Regions from separate parts of the Pseudovibrio sp. Ad5 genome, predicted to be linked through region 1. Evidence: predicted binding sites of a transcription regulator. Region 1 holds the regulator's gene; the other holds the start of a gene.
The links. Region 1 encodes LexA, which represses DNA repair genes until DNA is damaged. Its sites were predicted from a motif close to TGTTCNNNNTGTGTTCNG; they were not measured.

Region 1 (15,029 bases):
CGTGGAACTGCCTATATCATTTGCCGCGATGGGGCAAGCGCCCGCAACCAATGCTTTTAGCTATAAGTGTAACTACCGCTACGAATGACTAGTATTTGCAGCGGTAGTTTCTTTTAGAATTCAGCGAATTAAGCTGAAAGATCACGAATGCGTGCGCAAGATTCGTCTTTTCCGAGCACTTTGAGCACGTCAAAGATGCCTGGGGATGTGCCACGACCAGTGAGTGCAGCGCGCAATGGCTGAGCAACTTTGCCGAGTTTCAGCTCTTCTGCTTCAGCCACTGCCTTAACGGCAGTCTCGGTGCTTTCCACGGTCCACTCGTCCAGTGCTTCCAGAGCAACCAGAACCTTGCCAAGAACAGCACGTGCCTCGTCAGAGAGGATCTTTTCAGCCTTTGCATCCAGATCCAGCGGACGCTGAACCCAGAGGTAACGAGCAGATTCCTGCAGTTCGACAAGGGTCTTTGCACGCTCTTTCAGGCCAGGCAGAGCTTCAACCAGTTTGTCCTGGTTTCCATCGCCTGCAATCCACGCCATGACGTCTGCGCCGCCTTCCACGTCCATCAGATAGGTGAGGAAGTGACCGAGCAGCTCCTCATCGCTTTCTGAGCGCATGTAGTGAGCGTTCAGGTTTTCCAGCTTCTTGAAGTCGAAACGGGACGGGGATTTGCCTACAGCGTCCAGACCGAACCACTCGATCATCTGATCGGTAGAGAAGATCTCGTCATCGCCGTGGGACCAGCCGAGGCGTGCCAGATAGTTGCGCATGGCGGATGGCAGGTAGCCCATAGCCCGGTACGCTTCTGCACCTACTGCGCCGTGGCGCTTGGAGAGCTTTGCACCGTCTGGTCCGTAGATCAGCGGAATGTGCGCCATGACCGGGACATCCCAGTTCAGAGCCTTATAGATCAGGGACTGGCGTGCTGCGTTGGTCAGGTGGTCATCACCACGAACGATGTGGGTGACGCCCATGTCATGATCGTCTACCACAACGGCCAGCATGTAGGTTGGGTTGCCATCAGAACGCACGAGGATCAGGTCGTCCAGATCCTTGTTTGCGAACTTGACGGTGCCCTGAACCTGATCTTCCACGATGGTGTCACCTTCGAGCGGTGCTTTCAGGCGAATGGCAGGGGCGATGCCTTCCGGTGCCTCAGATGGGTCACGATCACGCCAGGTGCCGTCATAACGCGGCGGGCGACCTTCTGCGCGGGCCTTCTCGCGCATCTCGTTCACTTCTTCCGGGGAGCAGTAGCAGTAGTACGCAGTGCCGACCTTGACCATCTGCTCAGCAACTTCGCGGTGGCGGTCAACGCGGCCATACTGGGAGATCGGCTCGCCGTCCCAGTCCATGCCCAGCCAGGACAGACCGTCCAGCAGCGCGTCTACGGCTTCCTCGGTGGAGCGGGAGCGATCGGTGTCTTCAATGCGCAGCAGCATTTTACCGCCGCTGTGTTTTGCCAGAAGCCAGTTGAACAGGGCTGTACGGGCGCCGCCAATATGCAGGTAGCCAGTAGGAGAAGGCGCAAAGCGCGTCACAACAGGTTTAGTCATAGGTGTTCCGGAAAAGTTTCAAGTTACTTCGAATAGTTTGGGGTAATTACGGCGGGGCGCCGTACCTCTGCGGGCTGTGTACCATAGCATTGAAAAGTTCCCAAGTGGCAGAAAGGGACTTAAGGGTGCGCGAGGGGCAATCATCCTCAGACAAGACGCAATCTGGTGGCTGTGCTCCCAGAATAGGTGAGCTTTGCCTTGAGGAGGATAAGTTTTCTTCTGTGCCGTTTGAAGCAGATACGGCGCTTGCTGGGCGGGCAACACAGCAACGCACAAAAACGCAAGTCAACGCAAAAAACGCGCATAGCAACGCAAGTACGCGTTTTATTGAAGAGAAACAGCGTCTTAGGTTTCGAGACGTGCTTCAAAGGGCACGTGAGCTGCTGGGTTTCGTGTTGAGGCCGGATTGGCCAGCTGTCATGAGTTATGCCCGTTCTGCTCTGGTACAGGATTGGAACAAGGGGCATGGCATCCTCTGGTATGCGCTTTGCCATTTGGCTGGTGTGCTGGTTTATTTCTCACTCCCCGCCGAGCCTTACAGCGTTTTAAGCGGAACTCCTTTTATCTTATTGGGAGTATTCGCTTTTCGTCGTTGGAGGGTCGGGCGGTTAACGGTTGGACTGACCGCGCTTTCGTTCTTTGCTGCCGGGTTCTTCCTTGCTGATTTGCGCGTGGAGTATGCGCGCGGTGACCCGCTGGAGCGTCCGATTACGCGAAAAGTGGAAGGTGTGGTTGCTGGAGTGAAGCATTCTGGCAAAGGGGCTTACTCCGTCATTTTTGCAGATGTGACAACACTTTCGCAGAAGGGCGTAACTCCTCTTTCTTATCGCATCCGGATCAGCATCAAGGGGATGAAAGAAGCACCCGTGATGGGGGACAGGATGCAGCTGAAGGCTCGGTTGTTGCCGCCGGGAGGTGCGGTGCGCCCCGGTGGGTACGACTTTGCCCGCACTGCGTTTTTCAGTGGGATTGGTGCGGTTGGCTACGCGCTTTCCAAGCCGGTTGTTGTGGCACACCTAGAGGGCACAAGTTTTCTGCAAGGGGTGGAGCGTGTGCGCAGTGGGATAGCGCAGCGGATCCGGCGGGTGTTGGATAACAGCGCGGAAAGTGCGTTTGCTGTTGCGCTTCTGGTGGGCAAGCGAGACTACCTTGCCACCGCTGACAAGGATGCGTTACGCAATGCCGGACTTGCTCATGTCCTCGCCATCTCCGGTATGCATATGGGTCTTGTGACCTCTCTGGTCTTCCTTGGTGCCCGCCTGATCCTATCCCTCAGCCAGTCGCTTGCGCTGAAAGGACATATTCACGTTTATGCCAGCGTGGCAGCACTGATTGCGGCGATTGTTTATCTTGGTTTGTCAGGAGCTTCTGTCGCAACGCAGCGGGCTTTTTTGATGGCAGCGATGATTTTATGCGCGGGACTGCTTGGTCGGCGGGCCTTCAGTCTGCGTGGTCTGGCGCTGGCTTGCCTTGTGCTTTTAAGCCTGAGGCCGGAGGAGGTTCTGGCTCCCGGGTTTCAGATGTCCTTCATTGCAGTGCTCGCCTTGCTCTCAGCCTATATGCTTGGGAAGGATTGGTTGCTCGGTGATCGCGATAATTTGCGAAGGAGTAATGCCTCATGGTTTCAAAAGGTTAGTCGTGTAAGTTTAAAGTGGATTCTAGCTTGTGCGTTGACCTCGTTGATTGCAGGTGCTGCTACGGGGCCAGTTGCGGCGATGCATTTTGAGCAGGTTGCGCCTTATGGGGTTCTGGGGAATATCCTTGCTATGCCATTGGTGACTTTTGTGGTTATGCCCCTTGGGTTGTTGAGCCTGCTGGCGATCCCGTTTGGTGCGGATGCGTTCTTTCTGCAAGGGATGGAGGCTGGGTTGGCACTGGTGCTGAAAGCTGCTTACTGGGTGAGCTCACTCAGTGAGGGGCTGACCAGTCTCGGGGTTGCCAGTGCTCCAGGGTATCTGCTCGTGATCCTAGCGATTGTCGTACTGTGTGTGATGCCGCTGCGCCTGAAATGGCTTTCACTTCCGGCATTTACGGTGAGTGTTCTGATGTTTGCCGGTGGCAAGGCGCCTGACCTGATGATTGCGGATGCGGGCAAGCACATTGCTTATTATGGGCAGGATGGTGCGTTTCGACTGACGTCCTCACGTATGTCGTTTGCTGCTGACAGCCTGTTGCGCGCCGGTGGGGTTTCGGCGGGTTCATTCAAACAGCACAAGGTGAGGGCTTCAGATCGGTCCTGTGATGATCGCGGCTGTGTGATTGTGATATTCCCTCAGCAGCCTGCAGAGGGAGGGAGGATAAGCTCTGCGCCGATCCTGTTGGCACAGTCTAAAGTAGTTGAAGTTTTGGAGGCTGACTGCCGTCTTGCCACCATCGTCATCACACAGGCTCAGGCGCCTCCTGCTTGCCGGGCTGAGCTGGTTATTGACCAGAAGGTTTTCGGAGAGCGAGGTTCAGCTTACATCTGGCTCTCTGCTGGTGCTGAGGGCGGGGAAAGAATAAAAAAAGTGCGCTGGGCATATGATGCTCAGCGCAGACCTTGGAATCCAAAATTGCCTCAGGCAACCAATGATTTAATAGCGGCGGAAGAGCGCAATCATCTTGCCTTGAACGTGGACGCGGCCCGGGCCGAAGATGCGAGTTTCGTAGGCGGGGTTGGCCGCTTCCAACGCGACTGAGGCGCCTTTTTTGCGCAGGCGCTTCAAGGTTGCTTCTTCTTCATCAATCAGCGCCACAACGATCTCGCCGTTATCAGCCGTGTCACCACGTTTGATCAACACGGTATCCCCATCAAAGATACCGGCATCGATCATGGAATCGCCTTTGACTTCCAGCGCATAATGCTCGCCACGCCCCATCAGATCAGCAGGCATTGCGATGGTATGGCTTTGTGTCTGGATTGCTTCGATTGGGACGCCTGCAGCAATGCGGCCCATGACCGGGATTTCCAGCGTTGGCACTTCGTCTGGTGATGTGGTGCGTGGAGGTGGCGGCGTTGCGACTTTCTTGCTCAGGGAGCCCTCAATCACCTCAGGTGCAAAGCCTTTTTCCTTGGCGGCAGGCTTCAGGCCCGGAGAAATTGAGTCCGGCAGTTTGAGGATCTCCAGCGCACGGGCTCTGTTCGGCAAGCGGCGAATGAAGCCGCGCTCTTCCAGAGCTGTGATCAGCCGGTGAATGCCGGATTTGGAACGGAGGTCCAGCGCGTCCTTCATCTCATCGAAGGAGGGCGGAACACCGGCTTCCTTCAAGCGTTGATGGATGAACATCAAAAGCTCGTGTTGCTTCTGTGTAAGCATCTTTTATCCCCGTTCGCTCCTAAGGCGCTGATTGAAAGTGAGCGGCCATTCCTGACCAATCGCGGTTTTGTAATTCCAAGAAGCTTAAAGACTTCAACTTCTGCGATTGGAAGGACAAAACACGAACGTACTCTACCTGTTCTCATTGTGTTCTGCAATGGGTTTGTTGAGGTTAAGCCCTGCTAGAACTGGGGGATTTGGTTTCTGGTGGGTGAGTGGGCAGGGGTTGCCCACTTCTGATGACTGGATTTAGCGTAGCTTGAGCAGGTCCACTTTTTCACCTGCCTTTGCAGCTGGTGCGTGTGGTGAGCGAATGATCAGGGCATCTGCTTTTGTCAGCAAGGCAAGCATGGAAGAGTCCTGTTTGCCAAACGGCGTTGCTATCAGATCTCCGTGTTCGTCTGTACTCAGGCTGGCGCGCAGGTAGTCCTGACGCATATCATTTGCAGGCAGATCAGCTGCCAATGTGGCTTTGGTAACGCCTTGATTTGTCACAGAGACCGTGCGGCCTAGCGTCTTATCCAGAAGCGGGCCGAGGAAGAGGAGTGCACATACAAGACTGGAGACTGGATTGCCAGGAAGGCCGAGGACTTTCATCGGGCCAAGGGCACCGGCCATGAGGGGCTTGCCCGGGCGCATGGCGATGCGCCAGAAGCCTAGCTCCATGCCTTCAGCGCCCAGTACGTCCTGAATGAGATCGTGGTCGCCAACAGAGGCACCGCCGAGTGTCACCAGTACATCGGCTTTTGCTTCAATGGCCTGCTTCACGCGTGCCGCGATTTCCTCAGGCTGGTCTGGTGCAATGCCCAGCATCATTGGCGTTCCGCCGCAGTTTCTGACGAATTCTGCAATGCCGACCTGATTGGACGCGATGATTTGATTCGGACCTGGTATCTGACCTGGCTCGACGAGTTCATCACCATTTGCGAGGATCGCAACGACTGGCTTTTTGCGCACTGGCAAGGCTGCGTGGTTCATAGCGCCTGCAAGAGACAGTTCGCGGAAACCGAGTGGGGCGCCTGCCTTCAGGAGGACTTGACCTTCTTTGAAGTCGAGGCCTGCCGGACGGATGAACTTACCAACAGAAACAGCTTCTTCGCAAAACAGGTTATCCCCGTCACGGCGGGCGTTTTCCTGCATCAAGATCGCGTCAGCGCCAGCAGGGACAGGTGCTCCTGTAAAAATACGCAGGGCTTCTCCGGCTTGCAGTGTGCCATCAAAGTTATGCCCGGCAGCGACTTCGCCTATGACCCTCAGAGCTGTCTCTGGATCGACCGTATCAGCGGCTTTGACAGCATATCCATCCATTGCTGAGGCGGAAAATGGAGGCTGCGTTCGTGTTGCGGCAACGTCTTCTGCGAGAATGCGTTCTCCGCTTTCAAGTAATGGAAGGTGCTCAGTGCCGGTCGGCTTCACATCTCTCAGGAGGCGGTCCAGCGCGTCTTCAATACTGATCAAGCTCATTGGGAGTTATCCTCCTCAGCCAGATAGTGTCCGGACTTCCCACCTTTCTTCTCCAGCAACCGGATTTCACCGATCTCCATAGAACGGTCAACGGCTTTTGCCATGTCGTAAATTGTCAGGCAGGCAACGGAGGCGGCTGTAAGTGCTTCCATTTCGATGCCAGTCTGGCCGGATACTTTTGCGAAGACTTCGATCTCAATTCCCGGCAGTTCAGGGTTGGGTGTGAAGTCCACCTGAACCTTGGAAAGCGCCAGAGGGTGGCACAGAGGGATCAGCTCGTGAGTTCTCTTGGCCGCCATGATGCCAGCAATGCGTGCCGTTGCGAGCACGTCGCCTTTCTTGGCGTTGCCTGAAAGGATCATGTCCAGAGTTTCAGGCTGCATTTTTACCTGACCGCCTGCACGGGCAATGCGTGAGGTAACCTCTTTCTCTGAAATGTCGACCATATGAGCCGCACCGCTGTCATCTAAGTGAGTGAGTTTTGGAGAAAGTGCTGACATTGTCTTGCCTCTGGACACAGTTTGTTCAGGTGTCTGCTTTTGCCAAGCAGTTGATTTTTAGCGTTTAAGCAAAGCTTTGGTTGCGGTTTCCACATCTTCCTGACGCATCAGGCTTTCGCCGATGAGGAAGGTGGAGATACCGGAGTTTTCCATTCGGGAAAGGTCTTCCGGAGTGAACAGGCCGCTCTCGCCAACGATGATCCGATCTTGCGGGATCAGTGGTGCGAGCCGTTCGCTGGTTTCCAGAGATGTCTCGAAGGTTTTTAGATTGCGGTTGTTGATGCCAACAAGCGGAGAGGAGAGCTTCAGTGCGCGTTCCAACTCAGCTTCGTCATGCACTTCGATAAGCGCATCCATGCCCAGTTCAAATGCGGCGTCTTCCAACTCTTTGGCCAGTTGGTCGTCAACAGCGGCCATAATGATCAGAATACAGTCAGCGCCCCATGCGCGTGCTTCATGAACCTGATAGGTGTCATAAAGGAAGTCCTTGCGCAGAACAGGCAGAGAGACTTCAGCGCGAGCTGCGACGAGATATTCTGGTTTGCCCTGAAAGGATGGTGTGTCTGTCAATACGGACAAACATGCTGCGCCACCGTTTTCATAGGCTTTGGCGAGTGCGGGCGGGTTGAAGTCAGCGCGGATCAATCCTTTGGATGGACTTGCTTTTTTAACCTCCGCGATCAGGGCGTATTCACCGTTCGCATGCTTGGCTTTCAAGGCATCTGCAAAGCCGCGTGTTGGTGTTGCTGCTTTAATCGCCTCATTCAGATCAGCCAATGAAGTTTGCGCTTTGGCAGCAGCAATTTCTTCACGTTTGTAAGCTTCGATTTTCTTAAGGATATCTGACATGGGATCCGTGGTCTTAGAGTTTCATATTGGCAGCTGTTGCAGCGTCGGAGGCTTCAACAAGTTTGTCCAGTCGGGAAAGGGCTGCACCTTGGTCAATCGCATGCGCAGCCATCTGGACACCCTCAGCGAGGGTGGAGACCTTATCTGCGACGATAAGGGAGGCCGCTGAATTGAGCAGGACGATATCCCTGTAAGCGTTTTTTGCTCCTTGCAGCACTTCGCGCAGTGCCTGAGCATTTTCTTTTGGATCGCCGCCTTTCAGATCTTCTGTTTTTGCAAGCGGTAGGCCCGCATCTTCAGGAGACACTGTGAAGGTGTTGATGTTTCCGTTCTTCAGTTCGGCGACAAAGGTGGTTCCGGTGGTGGTGATTTCGTCCATTCCATCGGAGCCGTTGACGATCCAGGCTTTTTCGGTGCCCATTTCCTGAAGGGTGTTAGCGAGTGGTTCAACCCATTGCTGTGCGAATACGCCTGTCATCTGGCGCTTTGCTCCTGCCGGATTGGCGAGCGGGCCTAGCAGGTTGAAGATTGTTCTGGTGCCCAGCTCAATGCGGGCCGGGCCGACATGGCGCATGGCCTTATGGTGGTTTGGCGCAAACATGAAGCCGATACCGGCCTCATGAATGCAATGGCTGATGCCGTTCGCATCCAGATCCAGATTGATGCCAAGCTCGGCAAGTGCTTCTGCTGAGCCGGATTTGGAGGACAGGGACCGATTGCCATGTTTTGCAACGGTCACGCCACAGCCTGCCACAACAATGGCTGTACATGTTGAGATGTTATAGGAGCCGGATGCGTCGCCACCTGTGCCGACAATGTCGATGGCGTGATCTGGTGCTTTCACCGGGATCATTTTGGCGCGCATGGTTTCTACAGCTGCGGAAATTTCGTCGATGGTTTCGCCGCGCAAGCGCAAGGCCATGAGGAAGCCGCCGATCTGTGCGGGAGTTGCAGCGCCTGACATGATGATCTCGAAGGCCTCACGGGCCTGAGATCGGTCCAACGTGTTTCCGTCAGCGACAATTCCAATGAGATTTTTCAAATTGCTCACGGCGAAAACCCCCTCAATCTCTCAGGTAATTCCTTAGCATACACAAGGGCTAACTATTAGATAGCTTTCGGAGGGCTGTCTAGGAGATAAACAAAAGCCCGCCACACTTATAAGTGTGGCGGGCTTGTTTTCGACAAGGATTTGTCTACTGGCGATCCAGTCCGGTCAGCTGGTTGAAGACTGCCTGATTTACTCGGACACCTTCTGTTTGCTCCAGCTGAGAGATGAACTGGTTGAGCAAGGAACTTTCCAGTGCGCCTGTTAGCTGAGTGTCAATGCGCTGCACGTTTTCAGATTCTGTCATGAAGGCTGGAGACGTCGTGTCGGTGAGGACAAGAAGAATGCGGTCTTCGTTGTTGCCAGGAACCTGAGAGGCGGTGCCTTTTGGTCCGGAAAATGCTGCTGTCACAGCAGAGCCGGAAAGCTCCGCAATGCCGCCGTTGCGGGTGAACGGTGCAGATGTGGCTGTTGTCAGGCCTTCGGCAGTTGCGACTTCGGAAAGAGGCTTTCCTGCTTCGACTTCTGCGATCAAAGCTTGAGCTTTTTCTTCCAGCAGTTCCGCTGTGCGGTTAGCAGTCCAGTCAGCAGTCACGGCTTCTTTCACTTCAGAGAGTTCTCTGTCGCGGGAAGGGGTGACATTTTTCACTTCGTACCAAAGGTGACCCGTGCGGCCGATCTCCAGCGGATCATTTTCAACGCCAACATCGGTTGAAAAGACTGCCGTGGTCAGTGCGCTTGCTTGTGGAAGATCAACAGTTTCACCCGCTTCGTTTTTGCCAGAAGCGTCAAATGAAGGTGTGTTGATCAAAGCCAGATCGAAACGCTCAGCGATTTCTTCAAAGGTGCTGCCGCCTGCGCGTGCGTCTTCGACTTCGTTGAAGAGGTCTTCTACTTCATCGGCTGCGTTTGCCTGAGCAACGATACCGCGTAGTTCGTCTTTAACGTCTTCCAGTGGCTGTACCGCAGCTGCCTTGACTTCTTTGGCAAAGAGAACCGCGTTGGTGAATTGGCCTTCAACGACGTTGCTTGCCTGACCTTCTTTGAGGGCAAAGGCTGCATCTGCAATTTTCTGGTCAAGGAAGCCGGATTTGTTCATGAGACCGAGATCGACGTCTTTTTCTGTCAGATCACGTTCATTCATCAGGTCTTCAAAGGTTTTGCCGGACTCCATCTCAACAACAGCAGCTTCTGCTTCTTGCTTGGTTGGGAAGGAGATCTGGAAGATGCGGCGCTGTTCCTGAGACTGATAACGGTTCTTGGTGCGCTCATATTCCTGAGCGAGTTCCGCTTCTGTCACATTTTCCGGTTTCGCGATCTTGTCTGCTGTCAGCTCGATCAAGGTAGCACTGCGGTATTCAGGCGCTTTGTAATTGCCTTTGTTTTCTTCAAAGAACTTAGCGAGCTCTTCGTCGGTTGGGGCAGGAACGTTTGTCAGGGAGCTTTGCGGCAGGACGAGGTACTCAACAGTGCGCTCTTCCATTGCGTATTTGTCGAAGGCTTCGAGCATTGTCTTTGGGACAACAATGCCGCCAATGATTGCTTCTGCAAGCTGTTGACGCTCTGCGACGAACTGCTGCTGCATCACGAATTCATCTTCGCTTATGCCCAGATTATAAAGTACCTGGCTCAGGCGGTTACGATCGTAGCCGTTTACACCCTGAAATGCAGGTGTTTCCTGAATGGTTTTGACGATAGCTTCATCAGATACACCGATGCGCAGCTGAGATGCTTCATAATCAAGCGCAGCTTCGGCGATGAGGCGGCCCAGAACCTGAGCGGGTACGCCAAATGCAGCGGCCTGTTCCTGAGTGACAGGCTGGCCGACGCGGCGTGACAGCTGGTCGAGCTCGCGTGAATAAGCTCGTTGGAAATCCTGAGCCGAAATTTCTTTGTCGCCAACTGAGGCAACAGATGTGGAGCCGATTCCAGTAAAGACGTCAGCGATCCCCCAAACTGCAAAGCTGAGGACCAGAAGGCCGATCAGCAGTTTTGCAAACCAGGAACCTACGCTATTACGCAGCGCGTCGAGCATAATTTTATCCGTTCTCTTGTTGAAGGCGAGGGACAGTCTCCCCGCGCACACATGCAAGGCCGCCGGATAATAGTGTTCCTTTCGCCCTGGGGCAAGTTTACACGCCATAAAGGCTGTGAGATTCGACAGGAGATACGAAGTTCATCGTACTAGCGGTAATCCGCTATGGGACTTAAGTGTTTTTTCTGCTAGTGAGCACACATTCCATTTGGGAATTTGGAATTCATATTTGGGGAACGGATCATATGACTAATCGGCCACTTGTTGCTGGTAACTGGAAAATGAATGGTACCAAGGCTTCAGCTGCAGAGCTGGAAGCTATGGGCGCGGGATACGACTCAGCACTTGCCGAAAATGTAGAGCTTCTGATTTGTCCACCTGCATTGCTGGTTGCGCAGCTGGCTTCCCAAGACAAAATCGCAATTGGCGCACAGAACTGCCACGCAAATGAGAGCGGTGCGCATACTGGCGATATTTCTGCGGAAATGATCCGTGATGCTGGCGGCAAGTTTGTGATTGTTGGTCACTCCGAGCGCCGCGAAGATCATGGCGAATCTGATGCGGATGTTTGTGAGAAGGCTGAAGCTGCTTACCGCGCTGACCTTGTTGCTATTGTTTGTGTTGGTGAAGTTGAGAGCGAGCGCCGCGCAGGCACAACACTTGACGTGGTTACCAAACAGGTTCTGGGTTCCGTACCAGCAGGCGCAACTGCCGAAAACACTGTAATTGCTTATGAGCCTGTTTGGGCGATTGGCACTGGATTGACGCCAACTCCAGCAGACGTTGCTGAGGTTCATGCTTCTATTCGCGCGACTCTCATCAAGCAGTTTGGTGGTGATGTTGGCGGTAAAATGCGCATCCTTTATGGTGGCTCTGTTAAGCCTACCAATGCAAAAGAGCTGCTTGCGGTTGAAAACGTTGACGGTGCTCTGGTTGGCGGCGCAAGCCTGAAAGCTACGGATTTCCTTGGAATTGCCGAAGCTTATCGCGGCTAATAATAGCCGGTTTTTTATAATATTCTTAGCAGTCCACCAATTTGCTGCGCCTTTAGGGTAGAAAGGCGCAGCAAATTCGGTTAGAAGGCCGACTAACGAATTCATTAAACCTACGGATACCTATGGAAACCGTTCTGATTGTTATCCACCTGATGGTCGTCGTGGCGCTGGTAGCACTGGTTCTACTACAGCGCTCTGAAGGCGGCGCATTGGGTATTGGCGGCGGTGGCGGCGGTGGTGTGATGAGCAGCCGCGGCACAGCTAATGTGCTGACTCGCGGTACTGCGATTCTTGCTGTCTGCTTCTTTGCTACTTCACTCGCTCTTTCTCTGTTGGCTCGTTATGACGAGCGTCCAGGCTCTCTGCTTGATCAGGTTCCTGCCGGTTCAGCAACGCAGGGTACAGAAGGGGGCGCTGGCAATGGTCTTCTTGACCAGCTTCAGCAGCAAAGTCAGCCAACCGGCCCGCAGGTTCCACCTGCTCAGTAATCTGCTGTAAAGCAGAAACAGTTGAAATATACGTCTGACGGCACCGCACACTTGTGCAGTGTCCGTCATTCGTGCGTTCAGACATAACTCAATTATCCAGGGTATTGGATTATCAGGCACCCACCACGGCGTGCTTCCCTATTTGATAAATTCCACCCTTTCAAACGTGGTAGCGATCCATGGCACGGTACATATTCATCACCGGTGGTGTTGTTTCTTCTCTTGGGAAGGGACTTGCCTCCGCAGCTCTTGGTGCGGCTTTACAGGCGCGCGGATATAAGGTTCGGCTCCGTAAACTCGATCCTTATTTGAACGTTGATCCGGGTACCATGAGCCCTTACCAGCATGGTGAGTGTTATGTGACCGATGATGGCGCAGAGACCGATCTGGATCTTGGCCACTACGAGCGTTTCACGGGGCGTCCGGCAAATAAGCAGGACAACATTACCACTGGTCGCATCTATCAGGATATTATTGCGAAGGAACGTCGCGGTGATTACCTTGGCGGTACCGTGCAGGTGATTCCTCACGTGACTGACGCGATCAAGAACTTCGTGCTGGATGGCAACGAAGGGTATGACTTCGTGCTGTGTGAGATTGGTGGCACCGTTGGTGACATTGAAGGTCTGCCGTTCTTTGAAGCTATTCGTCAGCTGGGCAATGATTTGCCACGCGGACAGGCTGTTTACATCCACCTGACACTGCTGCCTTACATTGCAAGTGCTGGTGAAATGAAAACCAAGCCGACACAGCACTCTGTTAAAGAGCTGCGTTCTATCGGTATTCAGCCAGACATTCTTATGGTGCGCTGTGATCGTCAGATCCCTGAGAATGAGCGCCGTAAGCTTTCCCAGTTCTGTAATGTACGCGAAGAAGCTGTTATTCCGGCATATGATGCGAAGAGCATTTATGAAGTGCCGCTGGCCTACCACAAGGAAGGTCTTGATGAGCAGGTTCTGGATGCATTTGGCATCACGGGTGCTCCGGCTCCAGATCTTTCCCGTTGGGAAAGCATTGTAAACTCTCTGTTCAATCCAGAGGGTGAAGTCACCATTGCGATTGTTGGCAAGTACACCGTTCTCAAAGACGCATATAAGTCCTTGATTGAAGCGCTTGTGCATGGCGGAATTTCGAATGGTGTGAAGGTCAATCTTGAGTGGATTGAATCTGAAACATTTGAAAAAGAAGACCCAAGCGAGTTCCTTGCCAATGTGAATGGTATTCTCGTTCCTGGTGGTTTTGGTGAGCGCGGCTCTGAAGGCAAGATTGCTGCTGCACATTATGCGCGTGTGAACAACATTCCTTACTTCGGTATCTGTTTTGGTATGCAGATGGCTGTTGTTGAAGCTGCGCGTAACCTTGCGGGTATTGCTGATGCGAGCTCCACCGAGTTTGGCCCAGCCAAAGAGCCAGTTGTTGGCTTGATGACTGAGTGGACACGCGGTAACGAAAAAGAACAGCGTCAGGCAGAAGGTGATCTGGGCGGTACCATGCGTCTTGGTGCGTATGATGCAGTTTTGAAAGCTGACAGTAAGATTGCTGCGATCTACGATTCCACTGAGATCTCCGAGCGTCACCGTCACCGATATGAAGTGAACATCGGGTACCGTGATAAGCTTGAAGAAGCTGGTCTGATCTTTGCTGGCACCTCTCCTGATGGTGTTCTGCCTGAAACGGTAGAAATTGATAACCATCCTTGGTTCATCGGTGTTCAGTACCATCCAGAACTTAAATCACGCCCGTTTGAACCGCATCCGCTGTTCTCCTCCTTTGTAGGTGCTGCGCGCGATAATAGCCGTCTGGTTTAATCTGCTGTTTTGGGGGAAACACTTTGACCAAGGGAATCGACCACATTGTACTTGCTGTAAACTCTTTGCAGGATGCAGCAGGGCTTTGGGAACAGCTCGGATTTAAGGTGACGCCAATTGCGCGTCATCCTTGGGGCACGGAAAATCGCCTCGTTCAGCTGAACGGCAGTTTTCTTGAGGTTTTGGCGATTGGCGAAGGTGCTGAGCTGTCAGAACCAAGTGAAGGTGTTTTCTCCTTTGGCGCGTTCAATCGCGACTTCCTGCTGAAGGGAGAAGGTGCTTCCATGTTCGTCATGGACAGCACGAGCGCGGCGGACGACCGTAAAGCATACACTGCTGCCGGTCTTCCTGAGTATGCGCCATTTTCCTTTGAGCGGATTGCTGTTTCTCCAGAAGGCGATGAGCGTCAGGTTGCCTTTGATTTGACGTTCACGACAGATCCACTCAGTGCGGAACTTGGCTTTTTTACCTGCCATAACAAATTTCCGGAAAACTTCTGGAAGTCAGAGTATCAATCCCATCCGAACACTGTACGCGATCTGAGTGAAGTTATTTTTGTTGCAGATGACCCTGCAGATCATCATGAATTCCTGAAGGCGTTTATTGGTGAGCGTACTGCACGGCTTTCCAGTCTTGGTGTTGAGATTGAAACGTCTCGCGGGGTGGTCAAAGTTCTTTCCCCAAGCGCCTATGAGAGCCTTTATGGGGTTAAAGCTCCAGCTAACCGGGCAGGCCTTAAACTGGCTGCCTTTGGCTTTTCTGCTGCAAATCTTGAGAGCTTTGGGGAATATGCTGAAGCGCTTGGCGGACGCAAATACGGTGATTTCTGGGTGATTGAGCCAGAACGAATGGCCGGTGTTGCCGTGATCTGCAGCTGATCCTTTTAAACCCCGGGGCTATCGCTTTCGGGGTTTTTCTTTGCGTTGAGCCTGATGAGTTATGCAGTGACAACGAGTGGTGCCTGATTTTCATCCACGATCAGCTCCAGTTGAG
Region 2 (15,029 bases), on a different contig from region 1:
ACCCAAACTCCGCAAGACTGCCAAGCTGAACGGAAGCAGTCAGCACAATAAAGACTGATGACACCAGAATGATCGTGACCGCTTCCTTAAACCGTTTCAGCTCTTCAAGACTGGCAAGACGAGAGTTACCAAGCACCAGCCCAAGAACCGTCACTGTCAGCAGACCGGATTCTTCCAATACCAAATCAGAAAGCGCATAAGCGCCCATCACGCTCACAAAAATCAGCGGAACTTTGAGAAATTCAGGAACACGGCCACCAACAAACAGCCAGATCAGTCCACGCCCCAGCGCCCAGCCACCAACACCGCCAATCAGCAGCCCAGCCACAGCCCGGATCGCCAGGACCCAGAAACCATGGTCGCCGTGATAAACCAGATACCCTTCAAACATAAACACCGCGAGCAGCGCACCAAGTGGATCAGCAAGAATTGCTTCCCAGCGCAGCAGCGAACTCACCCGTCGCTCCAACCGCGCCTGACGCAGAAGGGGAATAATGACAGTAGGACCGGTAACAATCAGAATTGCAGCAAACACCAGCGCCGAAGGCCAGCTCAGCTCTGCGATATAGTGGGCATTCAATGCGCCCAACAAAAACGCGATAAAAGCGCCCAAAAGAACGAGCCGCCAAACCGCCTTCTCAACACCGCCAATACGTTGAAAATTAAGAGAAAGACCGCCTTCAAACAGAATAACGGCAACACCAAGCGCAACAGTTGGACGCAATAAATCACCGAACAACGCAGTTGGGCTGAGAACACCCGTGGCAGGACCAATGAGAAAGCCAGCAACAAGCAGAAGAACGATCGCAGGCAAAGACCATCGCCAGGCAAGCCATTGTGCACCAACGCCCGCCACACCAATCATCGCAAGCGCGAGAACCACCTCATTCATTGCCATCTCCCAACACAACTTAGAAGAGAGATAGCACAATCTACCCTAAAGGTAATTAACGCTTGCGTTGCAGCTTATGCCCGCTCAACAAAGCTATCGAGCACTTTCTTTTGGCCAGCTTTTTCAAAATCGACAGTGAGCTTGTTCCCCTCGATATCGCCGATTAATCCATAACCGAACTTCATATGGAAGATCCGCTCACCAATCGCAAAATCGCTTCCTGCCTCAGTAACGCTCTTGGCAACCAGCTCGCCTTCAATGGTCATCGGACCAGCCTTCTTGGCACGACGGCTCTGGTTCCCACCATGCATTTTGCCATATTGCTGACCAGACGCCTGCGCTTTACGCGCCCGCTGCCAACCCGGCGTAGAGTACTTGCTTTGGAAGGGATCACTGTTGTCAAACCGGCTGGCGCCATAACCACCACCAGCACTATTCAGACCATACCCACCGTAAGAGCTGGAGGCCTCAACAACCTCAACGCTGTCTGCAGGTAGCTCATCCAGGAAACGAGAAGGAATGCAGGACTGCCACGAGCCATGAATGCGGCGGTTGGAGGTAAACCACACTTTCACACGCTTGCGGCCACGGGTAAGCCCCACATAGGCAAGGCGCCGTTCCTCTTCCAGACCAGCTTGTCCGGTTTCATCCAATGCCCGCTGGTTCGGGAACACACCCTCTTCCCAACCGGGAAGAAAAACACTATCAAATTCAAGGCCTTTTGCAGAATGGAGCGTCATAATCGAGACCGCATCCTCTTCCGCATCGCTGTCTTTATCCATCACCAGCGAGATGTGCTCAAGGAACCCAGCCATGCTCTCAAACTCTTCCATCGAGCGGATAAGTTCTTTCAGGTTGTCCAAACGCCCCGGCGCTTCAGCCGACCGATCCTGACGCCACATCTGGGTGTAACCACTCTCATCAAGAATGATCTCCGCCAGTTCTGTGTGGCTCATGGTCTCAACCTGATTGCGCCAGTTCTCCAACATGCCCAGCACATCCGCCAGCGCAGCACGAGCTTTCGGGCGCAGTTCATTGGTCTGCACCAACTCTTCCGCAGCGATCATCAGCGGAATAGCGCGTTCTCGCGCATAAGCATGCACAATCTTCAGCGTCGCTTCGCCAAGCCCACGCTTCGGCGTATTCACGATACGCTCAAAAGCCAGATCGTCTGACGTCTGCATCACACAGCGGAAATAGGCGAGTGCATCGCGGATCTCCATACGCTCATAAAAGCGCGGACCACCGATCACGCGGTAGTTCAATCCAAGCGTGACAAACCGGTCTTCAAACTCGCGCATCTGGAAGGACGCACGCACCAAAATGGCCATTTCATTCAGAGAATGCCCGTGGTTTTGAAGGGCTTCAATCTCATCACCAATGGAGCGGGCTTCCTCCTGAGAATCCCAGGCCGAGGTAACCTGCACCTTCTCTTCTTCTTCAGATCCCATCTGGTCAGTGAAAAGGGTTTTACCAAGCCGGCCCTGATTGTGCGCAATCAGATGGGAGGCAGCAGATAGGATGTGACTGGTCGAGCGATAGTTCCGCTCAAGACGAACCACAACAGCACCCGGGAAATCCTGCTCAAATCTCAGGATGTTATCGACCTCAGCACCACGCCAGCCATAAATGGACTGGTCATCATCGCCAACACAGGCCACGTTCGGATTGCCCTGCGCCAACAAGCGCAACCACATGTACTGCGCGATGTTGGTATCTTGATACTCATCCACCAGCATGTAACGGAAGCGATGCTGGAAGCTCTTCAAAACGTCATCATGCTCTTTGAAGATCGTGATGCAGTGCAGCAGCAAATCACCAAAATCACAGGCATTCAGAATAGAAAGCCGTTCCTGATAGGTCTCATAAAGCTTGCGCCCCAAGCCATTAGCAAAGGCCTGCGCGTCACCAGCTGAAATCTGTGAGGGTGTAAGCCCCCGGTTCTTCCAGCTGTCCAGCAGCCCGGCAAATGTCTTTGCAGTCCAACGTTTTTCGTCCAGTCCTTCCGCTTGAATGATCTGCTTGATCAAACGAACCTGATCGTCCGTATCCAGAATTGAGAAGGACGACTTCAATCCAACAAGCTCAGCATGGCGGCGCAAAATCTTCACGCAGATGGCGTGGAACGTGCCGAGCCAGGCCATGCCTTCAACGCCATCACCAATGTAAGCGCCAATGCGCGTTTTCATCTCGCGGGCAGCTTTGTTGGTGAAAGTCACAGAAAGGATCTGCCCCGGAGTGGCATGACCCGTTGCCAGAATATGTGCAATACGCGTTGTCAGAACACGTGTCTTACCAGTGCCAGCACCTGCAAGAACGAGCACTGGTCCGTTGATCGTCTCAACAGCAAGTCGTTGTTCTGCATTCAATCCTTCCATGTAGGCTGGGGCGTTGGTTTGCCGTGCAGCCATGGCCCTCGCTGCGATACCACCTGCCTTGGGCTGTGGTGCAGCCAGAGGATCAGCAGGGTGAGCAGGTATTCCGCGATGAAGTGGGCCAGAAGAGTTTGCCATTGAGCTCGTTAGATCCTTTGAACGCATACCCCTCTCAAATCAGAGGGAGAATCTCCAATACTTAACGAGGAACAATATAGCAACAACATTGAAGAAGCGAGGCATCAGCAAAGAGATACACATCGTTTTGTAGGGCAAGGCATCTTCACTCAGTAACTCTTGCCTCACGCCAGCTTTGCTCTGTGATGTTTTATCAAGCTTGTTCTGAGTTACTTGAAATCCGGGAGACCCTTTAGTGTTTTAAAGAGGAAGTATGCGTATACCTGCCAACGAGAATAACTCAGCTTAGCAATGGGAATATCTTCACTTCCGAAAGACAAACAACACTGTAACAACCTGAAAGAAAAACTATGAATACTGGTAAGTTACACATGACACGCCGGAACGCCCTCATTGGCATCTCCGGTTCTTTACTGGCAGCACCTGCTCTGGTTTCCTCCGCCCAGGCCAACCACCACGGCTCCACCGATTACACCAACAAGACGCTGACAATCAGCCCCTTTTCACTTGCCATCAGTGAAATGGCGACAATGAAGGCCAGCAATCCATTGGTGCGCCAGTTTGCAGAGCTGGAAAGCGAAGAACAAACTGCGGTCTCAAAAGTGATTGAATCCACGGGCGCCACACCTCCCCCGCGTCCCGCCGCTCTGGAAGACATCTACAAGAAGCTGGAGGCCGAAAACGGTGAGGATTTTGACCGTCTGTACATCTCCGCTGAAATCACTGGTCATGAGGACTTGCTGAAGGTTCAATCACCGGAATCCGGTAAAAAACCTGTGAACGTGGATGTGGCTACAGCAACCATTCTGGTCGCTTTCATTCATACCCATCTGGCGATGCTGGCAGAGATCCGCAAGCAAATCGGCTAGGCAACTCCTTCAAACATCTCAGAAAACACCAGTGGTGCGCTCCGGCCCCACTGGTGTTTTCCTGTCAAATTCAGCCAACCCAACGATCACATCTTCAAATTTGGCTCAATTATCGCTGTCTCCCGAGAGATCTTGCTAAGATTTCCTGCCCACTCTCTTAGCCAAGGATGTTGCTTCTGGAGAACATCTGACCGCAACTGGAATGGAGCTTGAGATATGCCGAAGGTCATTTGCAGATATAAGAACTACGATGATTTCTATAAAAACCGCACAAGCATCTGGGCTGAAATCAGACGTCGGATGAACATCCACGCGACGGACACTGCAAGCTTCGACAAACTCATTTTCCAGGGCAAGGCAGCCATCCGACTGACCTACGACAATCATGTTGAAGACGCACCGGATATGAAGAAAGCCAGAACGAACATTGCCGCACTTGAAAAAGAGAAAGCAAGAACCTTCCGTTTTGTTCAGGCCTCCAAGTCACTGGAAGAGGATATCTCGACAAAACACAAAATGCTCAAAGTGCTCGAAAGCCAGCTGAAGCAGCAGGAAAAAGACCCCAAAACTGATCCCAACTATCGCGATACAGCGAAAGAGCTCAAAAAGCTGCTCAAGCTCCAGCCTGCAGTCAAAAAGAAGATCCAGGAATACGACAGTGCTCTGAAAGCACTTGAAAAAGCTGAAGCAGACTACGACCCACTGAAAAAGCAGATCGAGAAAACCATCCCCATGAGCGTGCAGACAGATGGCAAGAACATGATGCTCTATATCGGCGGACGCGCCGAAGCATCTGTCCGCCTAAGAGCAACACTGGCGCAGAAGTAGGCTCGCCGCAAGTCTACCAATGCAGCGAGAGGAGCCTAGCAACTCCCTCGCTCTCTTCTTATTGATCGCCGACCAACTCGAACCAGTCATCCTCTGAAATGACCTGAACACCAAGGCTTTGCGCTTTGGTGAGTTTGGACCCGGCTTTAGGACCCGCGATCACCAGATCAGTTTTCTTGGAAACAGAACCAGACACTTTCGCACCCAAACTTTCCGCACGTGCCTTCGCCTCATCCCGGCTCATGCGCTCCAAACTACCTGTAAACACAAGTGTTTTTCCAGCAACGGGACTGTCAGAGCTATCAGCAACAACCACATCAAGCGGGGTGATCTGATCAATCAACGCAGCAAGCGCGTCGCGGTTATGTTCCTCTGCAAAGAACACGACCAGAGCATTGGCAACCGTACCGCCAATTCCGTCAATGTCATTGAGTTCACGGTAAGCTTCTGAAGTTGCATCAGTTGCTGCAATCATGGCATCAGAAAAAGCACTCCAGGAAGAGTACGCCCGAGCCAGCAGCTTGGCATTTCCCTCTCCAACATGACGAATACCAAGCCCGAAAATCAAACGGTTCAGTTCAATTTGCCGTTTGCTATCAATAGCTTCAAACAGCTTGCGCGCAGAAACAGCACCAAACCCCTCACGAGACCGCAGTTTGTTGAGCGAGCTCTTGTCCCGTTCCGCTAATGTGAAGATGTCCGCTGGTGTGCGGATCCCACCTTTATCCATGTCATATTCGTAAAACGCTTCCACCTGCTTCTCGCCCAGTCCTTCAATATCGAAGGCATTACGGGAAACGAAATGCTTAAGCTTCTCAATCGCTTGCGCTGGGCAAATCAATCCACCTGTACAACGGCGAATAGCATCAACCTTGCCAGAGTTCGGATTGACTTCGCGAACGGCATGAGAACCACAGGCCGGACAGTTCACGGGATACTCGAACGGAGCTGCATCTTCAGCCCGCTTACCCAAGTCCACATCCACGATTTGTGGGATAACGTCACCAGCACGCTGGATAATCACCGTATCACCAACACGGATGTCCTTGCCATCTCGGATGGGTTCACCATCCTGACCAATGCCTTTGATGTAGTCTTCATTGTGAAGAGAGGCATTAGAGACCACAACACCGCCAACCGTGACAGGTTCTAGCTTTGCAACCGGAGCCAGAGCACCCGTTCGTCCCACCTGAATTTCAATGGCATTGAGCGTTGTAAACGCGCGTTCTGCCGGAAATTTATGTGCAATCGCCCAACGCGGTGAGCGCGATACAAAGCCAAGGCGCCCCTGCAGATCCAGCCGATCCACCTTGTAAACCACGCCGTCAATATCATAGCCAAGACCGGAGCGATCCTCCTCAATCCCATGATAGACGCGCAACAGTTCCTCAGCGCTCTCGCAACGCTTCATCAGCGGGTTGATCTGGAAACCCCATTTGCCAAACAGTTCCACCATGCCCATCTGCGTATCAGCAGGAACTTCACTCATATCGCCCCAGGCATAGGCGAAGAACTTGAGCGGACGTGTCTTGGTGATCTCAGAATTCAGCTGGCGCAATGATCCTGCCGCTGCATTGCGCGGGTTGGCAAACACCTTGCCACCATTGGCTTCCATTCGGGCGTTTAACGCCGCAAAGTCCGCATGGCTCATGTAAACTTCACCGCGCACCTCAACCACATCCGGCACACCCGCAGGCAACACCTGCGGAATATCCTTAATGGTCAGCGCATTAGCTGTCACATTCTCACCCGTGGTGCCATCACCACGGGTTGCGGCATAAACCAGTTTGCCGCTCTCATAGCGCAAGGAAAGGGAAAGGCCATCAATCTTCGGCTCAGCCGTCACTGCAAGGGCGCCCATCAGTGGATCATACTTTAAAAAGCGACGCACCTTGCCAATAAAGTCCTGCACATCCTCATCAGAAAACGCATTGTCCAATGAGAGCATCGGCACGGCGTGAGTGACCTTGCCAAAGCCTTCCGCAACAGCACCACCAACCCGGTTGCTCGGGCTGTCAGCACGCACCAGTTCCGGATGAGCAGCTTCCAAAGCCTCGTTCCGGCGGCGCAGCGCATCATAGGTCGCATCATCAACAATCGGCGCATCTTTGGTGTGATAGGCCGCATCATACTCAGCTATCAGCCCCGCCAGCCGCTCCAGCTCCAGCGCAGCTTCGTCCGCGTTCAGGGCTTCAATTTCTTTTTGAGAGGTATCAGCAAGGCTCACCGGTTTACTCACCTGTTTAATCATCAACTGGGCATTAGTCTTATCGCCACCGGGAATAACACACCAGCCAGAACAGTTAAGATTTAGACAGGAATTACTCTGGACCCGAGAAAAGTTGGTCCATGACTTTGCGCAGTTTGCGTTGCTTTGTGTGATTTTGCGTTGATCTGCGTTTTTTACGTGAAACCTGCGTTCCTAAGTAACGGACGGCCAAGGCTCAGGTTGTCCCGAGCCCTTCATCCTTTTCACGCTCATCAGAAAGGGAGTTATCCCCCTCCTCTGGTTCATCCCCTACACTAACTTGCATCTGATCAATACCAACCATCCGCGTTAACACAGCAGCCAACGCCAGCGCCGTGAAGATTGGCCCCACCGGGAAGCCATGAGCCGCCAGCGCAATATTGACGATTGGCAAAAGATAAACCGCAAACAATAAGAGCGGCGCTACAAACGGAGAATTCGCGTCATCATCAAACAGACCAGTGCGTGTCGCATAAAGGTAGAGCGCCGGAGAAAGCACTGCATAGTCCCAGAGGAACAGGAAAGGCGTTGCAAGCAAAACACACAGCGTCACAGCAAGGTTGCGGGCAATCGGTTCACGCTCACGCATAAACAGCCAGAACACCACCACGAACGCCAAAACAGTGAAAGGCAATTGTACCAGATATCCAGCCGTCGCAGAAAACCCAAGCGCCCGCATCGCCCCAAACGCAGATGGAATCAGATAAAGGAAGCTGCCCTCACCCTGGTCCATGACTGTTGCCAGTAAGGACGGAACCGTATCCAGATAGATCCACCAAAGACCAGACCCAAAAAACACAGCAGAGGCATCAACAAGAAACGCCACTGTCGCAACACACGCACACAGCGCGATGATACTGCGGTGAGCAATCAATATAATCGGGATCAGCATAAACAGCTCAGGCTTGATGGAAACACACCCAAGCAACACACCCGCCCACGCCGGATGCCGGTCCAGCAACCGCAACCCGCCATAAAGGAACCCGCCAGCCAGCATGCCAAACTGACCGTAAAACAGGTTTACCAGAGTTGCTGGGGCGAAAATGAAAAAGGTGAATGCACGAATAGGCGCTTTACGGCTAAAGGCGACAGACAACGAGAGCAAAGCTCCCATCCCCATCCAAAGGCTATAAGCCTGCAGGTAGGTCAACCCAGACAGCGGAACCAGAAAGACCAGCAGACTTGGCGGATGCACCCACGCGTAAAAGCCGGAGCCACCAGCCACATTGCGCTGTACTTCATCATAAAACCAGCCAAAGTCATAAAGCTGCGCAGCTTGCCCCGCCACAGCCATGCGAGAGGCAAGCAGGAACTGGTAGAAGTCGCCCCCCACCCTGCGCAGATCGAATCCGTCAAGGCCCATCACCGATCCAAACAGATACAGCGGATAAACCACCACAATCAGCAGCAGCGCGATGACAAAATAGATCTGTAAGCGGGCGAACGAGATAAACATCTACCGGCCTCCATCTATGCATATCCCCGTAAGTGGTTCCGGTTTTCGGATGAGAATATGCGCAAGTATAAAGTCTTGGTTGCCGGAGAGTTTAGAAGATACCAAGTTAATTATTTGAATACGCTACGTAATTTAAGATTCTTTTAGGGAAATGAAACAATGTTCACGAGAAAAAGATGAGAAATTCTACTCATTTCAGGGTCTCCTAAAAATTTAACAGATTATAAACATGCAACCTATCGGTAAAGATATCACCAGAAAAATTCATTAAGGAATTTGACTGAATTGTGACATCTGCCTAATTAGCCTCAACGTAAATTTGGGGTAGTTGGGAAATGAAATCCTATTTTGTAGCTGGCGTCGTAGCATCCAGCATTCTCTTGGCCGGTTGCGGCACAGTTGTTCGCGGCACATCTGAAGACATCAAAATCGATGTAAAGCCAGCAAACGCAAAAATCACATCAACAACAGCGCATACTTGTGTTGGACCTTGCGTGATCAACGTTCCACGTAAAAAAGAATTCACTCTGACTGCATCTGCACCGGGCTACCAGTCTCAGGTCATCGATGTTCAGACCCGCGTCAGCGGCAAAGGTGCAGCTGGCATGGCTGGCAACATTATCCTTGGTGGTGTTATTGGTGTTGGTGTTGATGCAGCGACTGGCGCAACTCTGGATCACTATCCAAACCCGGTTACTTTCAATCTCAAGCGCGGCAAAGGCTCCCGTAAGCTGACCCCTGCTGAGATCAAACTGATGAACAAGGCGAAAGCCCCGACTTCTTAATCGGGCAACGTCAGTGAGGGGCATCGGATCGAACCATGCCCCTTACATTCAACAGCTCCATGAGAGCACAAGCAGCACATGACCTTGGCTCACCCAAATAAGGTCCACTCCCAAAACACCATGGCCACCACTCCCTCCTTGATTTTCCACAGCAACTAGGGAACTCTCCCTCCTGCAATCAGGAGTTCCAATGGCCGCCCCTCAGGACGCAGAGCGTGTGCCTCTTATCGAGGCCCGAAATATGTCAGTCACCAAGCAAGGGCGCCAGCTCTTTCACGCCTATTGTTTCAAGCTGTATGAAGGCGATAAACTGTGCCTCCGCGCCCCTTCCGGTCGGGGCAAAACGGTTCTCCTGCGCATTCTCGCAGGGCTGGATAAACCGGAGGCAGGCGAGCTGCTCTTCAACGGCGTCTCTTACACAGCAGGCGGGCGAACACAGCTCCACAAACAACTCAACTGGCTCCCTCAACGCGTGAGCCCTCTGGCAGACCATATTCGCGAGGCCTTGCTGGCACCGTTTGAGCTGCAAGCCAATCACAAACGCAAGCCATCAGATACTCAGATGCTTCAGGCTCTCACAGCAGCGGGCCTGCCCAACATGGTACTCGATCAGGCGACAAGCAGCCTTTCCGGCGGCGAACGTCAACGCCTCGCACTCGCCCGTGCGCTGCTTCTGCAACGTCCTTTGTGGATTGCAGACGAACCCACAGCAGCCCTCGACAAAGCCCATGCCCTCGCCTGTGGTGACCTGCTGATGGAAAACACCGGGACACTGCTGGCTGTCACCCACGACGCCCACCTTCAAAGCAAGATTGATCAGGTAATTGAACTGCCCGAACCAGCACAGCCAGGCTCACAGGAGCGCGCGCAATGACCTCAAATGTCGCGTGGAGTGATCTGGCTCTCTTTTATCTCATAGCAATCATCCCACTGTCCCTGCTCTGGACTATGGGCCTCAAAGACCTCTCCCGGGATCTGGCAATATCCATTGCCCGCATGAGCATTCAGCTGCTGGTCATCGGGTTCTATCTGCAAACCGTCTTCGATCTGGACAATCTGGCCCTCAACCTGCTCTGGCTGGTCGCCATGGCAATAATCGCTGCAATCACCTCGGCTGGTCGTGCACAAATGCCCCGCCTCAAATCAACAGCCCCGCTCACGGCAGCCATACTCATTGCCATGCTGCCAGTACTGCTGATGTTCATCGTAATCCTCAGCCGCCCTGTGCCGTGGTACTCTGCGCAGGTCACCATCCCAATCGCCGGCATGCTGCTCGGCAACGCTCTGGGGTCGCTGGTCATCGCCCTGCGCCGGTTCAACTTGAGAACACCGGAAGATAAGGAACACATCGAGCTGCTCACCACCATGGGCGCGACCAAACTGGAAGCCCGGCGAACACTCGTCAAATCCTCCCTGCGCGCAGCCGCCTCCCCCGTTATCGCCAGCATGGCAACACTGGGACTGGTCTCTCTTCCGGGAATGATGACCGGTCAGATTCTCGGCGGCTTCAACCCGATCGAGGCAGTCCAGTACCAGATCGCCATCATGCTCGGCATCTCCGCCACCCAAACCCTCGCCATCATCCTCGCCCTCCGCTTCACCATCTATATGGAGCCGGAGTACGAGTGATCAGAGACAAAGTGTCTTTCACCAGCAATTCTTGGGCATCAGCGATTTTGCGGGAGGGGTCAGCTTTTTCGATATGATGGAATGAGCCAACATATGGGCAATTTCTTTGTGACAATCTACCGGTGTATCGTCGGAGACGCGTTTCCGGGTAACTTAGGCTATAGGTAAGTCAATAACTTACCATAGGAGGGGATCAAGTTTACCCTTATGTGTTGCAGGAACTCCGATCAAAGTAGGAAGCTTAAATCAGCTCTTCTTGGCCCATAAGACGCTTGGCCGCGGCACGGGCTTCTTCGGTGATGGTGGAACCGGCGAGCATACGGGCAATCTCTTCATGTCGATCGCCCTCGGCGATCTCAGTCACACGGGTCGCCACACGGTCCTTCTCCACCTCATCTTTACGGATCAGGAAGTGACCATTGGCACGAGCTGCCACTTGCGGTGCATGCGTCACCGTCAGCACCTGAACACTGTTCGCAAGGCGGGCAAGACGCACGCCAATCGCTTCAGCCACGGCACCGCCAACACCCGTGTCGATCTCATCAAACACCAGTGTCGGAGACGAGCCCTTATCTGCCAGCGACACCTTCAACGCTAATAGGAAGCGGGAGAGTTCACCACCCGAAGCAACCTTGAACATAGGCCCCGGACGAGTACCCGGGTTGGTCTGCGCCCAGAACTCGACAGTGTCGATACCGGACGGCCCGCGCTGTTCAACATCACTCTCGATATTGATGATAAACCGCGCCCGTTCCAGCTTTAGTGCCGGAAGCTCAGCATGAACCGCAGTCTCAAGGCCTTTGGCAGCTTTCTGACGCTTCTTTGACAGCGCCGCCGCCAGCTTGTCATAGGTTTGCTTGGCAGCCTCTACAGCGCTTTCCAGCGCCTGCAATTTCTCTTCACCTGCATCCAGATCAGAAAGGTCACCTTCCATCTGGGCCCGCAGTTTAGCAAGGTCATCCGGCTGCACAGAATACTTGCGAGCTGCAGCCCGCAATGCGAACAGACGTTCTTCCGTCTGCTCCAGCTCTTGCGGGTCAAAATCCGTGTCACGCAGCGCCTGCTCCAAACCACCGCGCGCTTCCTCCAGCTGGTCCAGAGACCCGCCGATGGCTTCAACCACACTTGTCAGATAGTTGGGCGCCAGATCAACCTTACGCTCAAGACGGCGCAACAAACTGGAAAGCTCAGGGATTGGAGAGGCTGGTCCGTCAAGTGCCTCATAGCCCTCGCGCAGATCGCCTGCAATCTTCTCCACCTGCATCATATCCTGACGACGCAGAGCAAGCTCGTTTTCTTCTCCGTCACGAGGATCAAGCGCGCTCAGCTCATCAGCACTGGAGCGCAGATAATCCGCCTCACGGCGGGCTTCTTCAATGCGCGCAACATGATCTTTCAGGGCCTTCTCGGCAGTGCGAACCGCTTTCGCGCTCTGCCCCACCTTTGCAGCATCACCTTCCAGCCCGCCAAAGCTGTCCAGCAGCTGACGATGGCTCTCAGGATCAATCAGGGCGCGGTCATCATGCTGTCCATGAACCTCAACCAGCAACTCTCCAATCTGCCGCAGCAGACCAGCACTCACGGGCGAGTCATTCACAAACGCACGGGTACGTCCATCAGACGCCTGAACACGGCGCAAGATGATGTCACTGTCGTGCTCTAGTTCATTTTCCTGAAGAAGGGTGCGAAGAGGGTGCGTCATTGGAACGTCGAAAACTGCGCTTACCTGACCGCGGTCCTGACCATGCCGAACCAGTCCGGCGTCTCCTCGCCCACCAAGGGCGAGGCTTAAACTGTCAAGAAGAATAGACTTACCTGCACCGGTTTCACCCGTCAGAACACTCATGCCGTCGCTGAAATGCAAATCCAGCTTATCAATGAGAACGATATCCCGAATAGAAAGCGATGCCAGCATGGTAGTCTAGGAAACTCCGATTCCTTGAAAGGCTTAAAGGAGTTTCATATCCCCAAATGCCCTGCTAAGCCAGCTGCCTTTGTTCTCATGTGGCTCCAGACCGCCCTTTTTCAAAAGAGAAAACGCATCTTTGTACCACTGGCTCTGCGGGAAGTTGTGTCCCAGCACCGCTGCAGCTGTCTGTGCTTCGTTCGTCACACCAAGTGCATAATAGCTTTCGGTCAGACGATAGAGCGCTTCTTCAACGTGACGGGTGGTCTGATAATTGCTCACCACAGTCTTGAAGCGGTTGATAGAGGCAAGGTAGTTACGGCGCGCCAGATAGTAGCGGCCAACTTCCATTTCCTTACCAGCCAGCTGATCTTCCGTCGCGCGGATACGCTGACGAGCCTGCTTGGTGTATTCAGAATCTGGGTAACGCTGAACAACTTCACGCATTGCGTCCAATGCTTTGGCGGTCACAGCCTGGTCACGACCCACATCTGGGATCTGACGGAAGTAGGACTCACCAATAATGAAGAGCGCGTAGGCGGAATCATCATTACCAGGATAAAGCGAGGTAAAGCGCTCAGCAGCGGAAATCGCTTCAGGATACTTACCCATTTTGAAGTTCAGGTAAGCAATGTTGATCAGCGATTTACGCGCGAATTCGGAGTAAGGATAGATGCGGTCAAGCTCGTAGAACTTTTTCGCAGACGCTTGCACGTCGCCAGATGCACGAAGAGCCAAAGCCTCATTGAACATCACTTCCGCAGGAGTTTCATCCAGCGCAAGATCATCAACATCATCCTTGGTTGCACAGCCCGCAATAACGAGTGCCATCGCCAAAGAGGTATATCTAATCGCTCTTTTGAGGCGATTAGCCCCCAAAGCAGTCCCGGCAGCATCTGAACGCAGCAATGTTTCCGACTCCTATCGTGTTGGGATTCGGGTAAAATCCCTCCCAGTTCACGCTTCTATCTCAATGTTTGGATAACGTCACGTAGTACCACAGCATTTGCCTCGAATTTATGTCGGAATAGAGGCAAAAACCGTTGAATAACTATTTTAGCCTCAGGAGACGTTAGGGCCAAATGCTGCAGCCTGCAGTCCGCCAATCAACTCGGCATGACCTTTTTCGCGTGCATGACGATCTACCAGAGCAACATCAGCTTCGACAATTTCAAAAGCATCCGGGTTCTTGAAAAGCTCCACAAGGATGCAGTGATTCATACGGTGACCGCCTTTGTAAGAGCGGTACTCGCCCAAAATAGGCAGACCAGCAAGAGCAAGATCACCGATCGCATCAAGGCTTTTGTGACGTACGAATTCGTTTGCCCAACGGGTTCCTTCAGGGTTCAGAACGCGATCACCGTCAAGAGCAACGGAGTTCTCTAGGGAAGAGCCCATGGCAAAGCCAAGCTTCCAGAGTTTCTCAACATCCTGCACGCTACCAAAGGTACGGGCACGGGAAATTTCATCACGGAAGTAATCAGGTGTCAGGTCAAACTTGAGCTGCTGACAACCAATTTTCTCGTGATCAAAATCGATGGTGATGTCAAAACGGGTGCCGTCAAACGGGTTGAGTTCACACCACTGATCACCAGAAACGTAACGAACTTTTTCTTTGATGCGAATAAAGCGACGCTTTGTGCCGAGCGTTTTCAGGCCAACGCGGTCGATAGCTTCAACGAATGCTTCGGAGCTACCATCCATGATTGGCATCTCAGGTCCGTCAATATAAGCGGTCACATTGTCAACGCCCATACCGCGCAGAGCAGCCATCAGGTGCTCAACGGTAGAGATGCCGCTGTCATGAGGATCACCAAGTACGGTGCACAAAGATGTTGCAGTGACTTCCTTCCAGTTTGCTTCCGTCTGCACGTAGCCACCCTTGGTGCTACGATGGAAAACA

Region 2: the regulator LexA is predicted to act here: its motif matches at 3,473-3,490, upstream of PsAD5_RS23470 (ATP-dependent helicase).

What each region holds. Positions count from the first base shown of each region.
Region 1 is NZ_LMCH01000025.1:255,288-270,316, forward strand. It holds gene gltX (glutamate--tRNA ligase) at 129-1,553, opposite strand; gene PsAD5_RS13475 (ComEC/Rec2 family competence protein) at 1,679-4,231, shown strand; gene lexA (transcriptional repressor LexA) at 4,127-4,849, opposite strand; gene PsAD5_RS13490 (molybdopterin molybdotransferase MoeA) at 5,099-6,313, opposite strand; gene moaC (cyclic pyranopterin monophosphate synthase MoaC) at 6,310-6,813, opposite strand; gene trpC (indole-3-glycerol phosphate synthase TrpC) at 6,871-7,662, opposite strand; gene trpD (anthranilate phosphoribosyltransferase) at 7,676-8,713, opposite strand; gene PsAD5_RS13510 (SurA N-terminal domain-containing protein) at 8,859-10,745, opposite strand; gene tpiA (triose-phosphate isomerase) at 10,991-11,740, shown strand; gene secG (preprotein translocase subunit SecG) at 11,863-12,228, shown strand; gene PsAD5_RS13525 (CTP synthase) at 12,408-14,036, shown strand; gene PsAD5_RS13530 (VOC family protein) at 14,060-14,914, shown strand; gene PsAD5_RS13535 (hypothetical protein) at 14,974-15,029, opposite strand, start outside.
Region 2 is NZ_LMCH01000065.1:57,348-72,376, forward strand. It holds gene PsAD5_RS23465 (cation:proton antiporter) at 1-892, opposite strand, end outside; gene PsAD5_RS23470 (ATP-dependent helicase) at 967-3,405, opposite strand; gene PsAD5_RS23475 (DUF4142 domain-containing protein) at 3,777-4,274, shown strand; gene PsAD5_RS23480 (hypothetical protein) at 4,491-5,102, shown strand; gene ligA (NAD-dependent DNA ligase LigA) at 5,161-7,329, opposite strand; gene PsAD5_RS23490 (glycosyltransferase family 87 protein) at 7,547-8,806, opposite strand; gene PsAD5_RS23495 (hypothetical protein) at 9,142-9,591, shown strand; gene PsAD5_RS23500 (ATP-binding cassette domain-containing protein) at 9,782-10,465, shown strand; gene PsAD5_RS23505 (ABC transporter permease) at 10,462-11,220, shown strand; gene recN (DNA repair protein RecN) at 11,462-13,135, opposite strand; gene PsAD5_RS23515 (outer membrane protein assembly factor BamD) at 13,169-14,035, opposite strand; gene lpxC (UDP-3-O-acyl-N-acetylglucosamine deacetylase) at 14,189-15,029, opposite strand, start outside.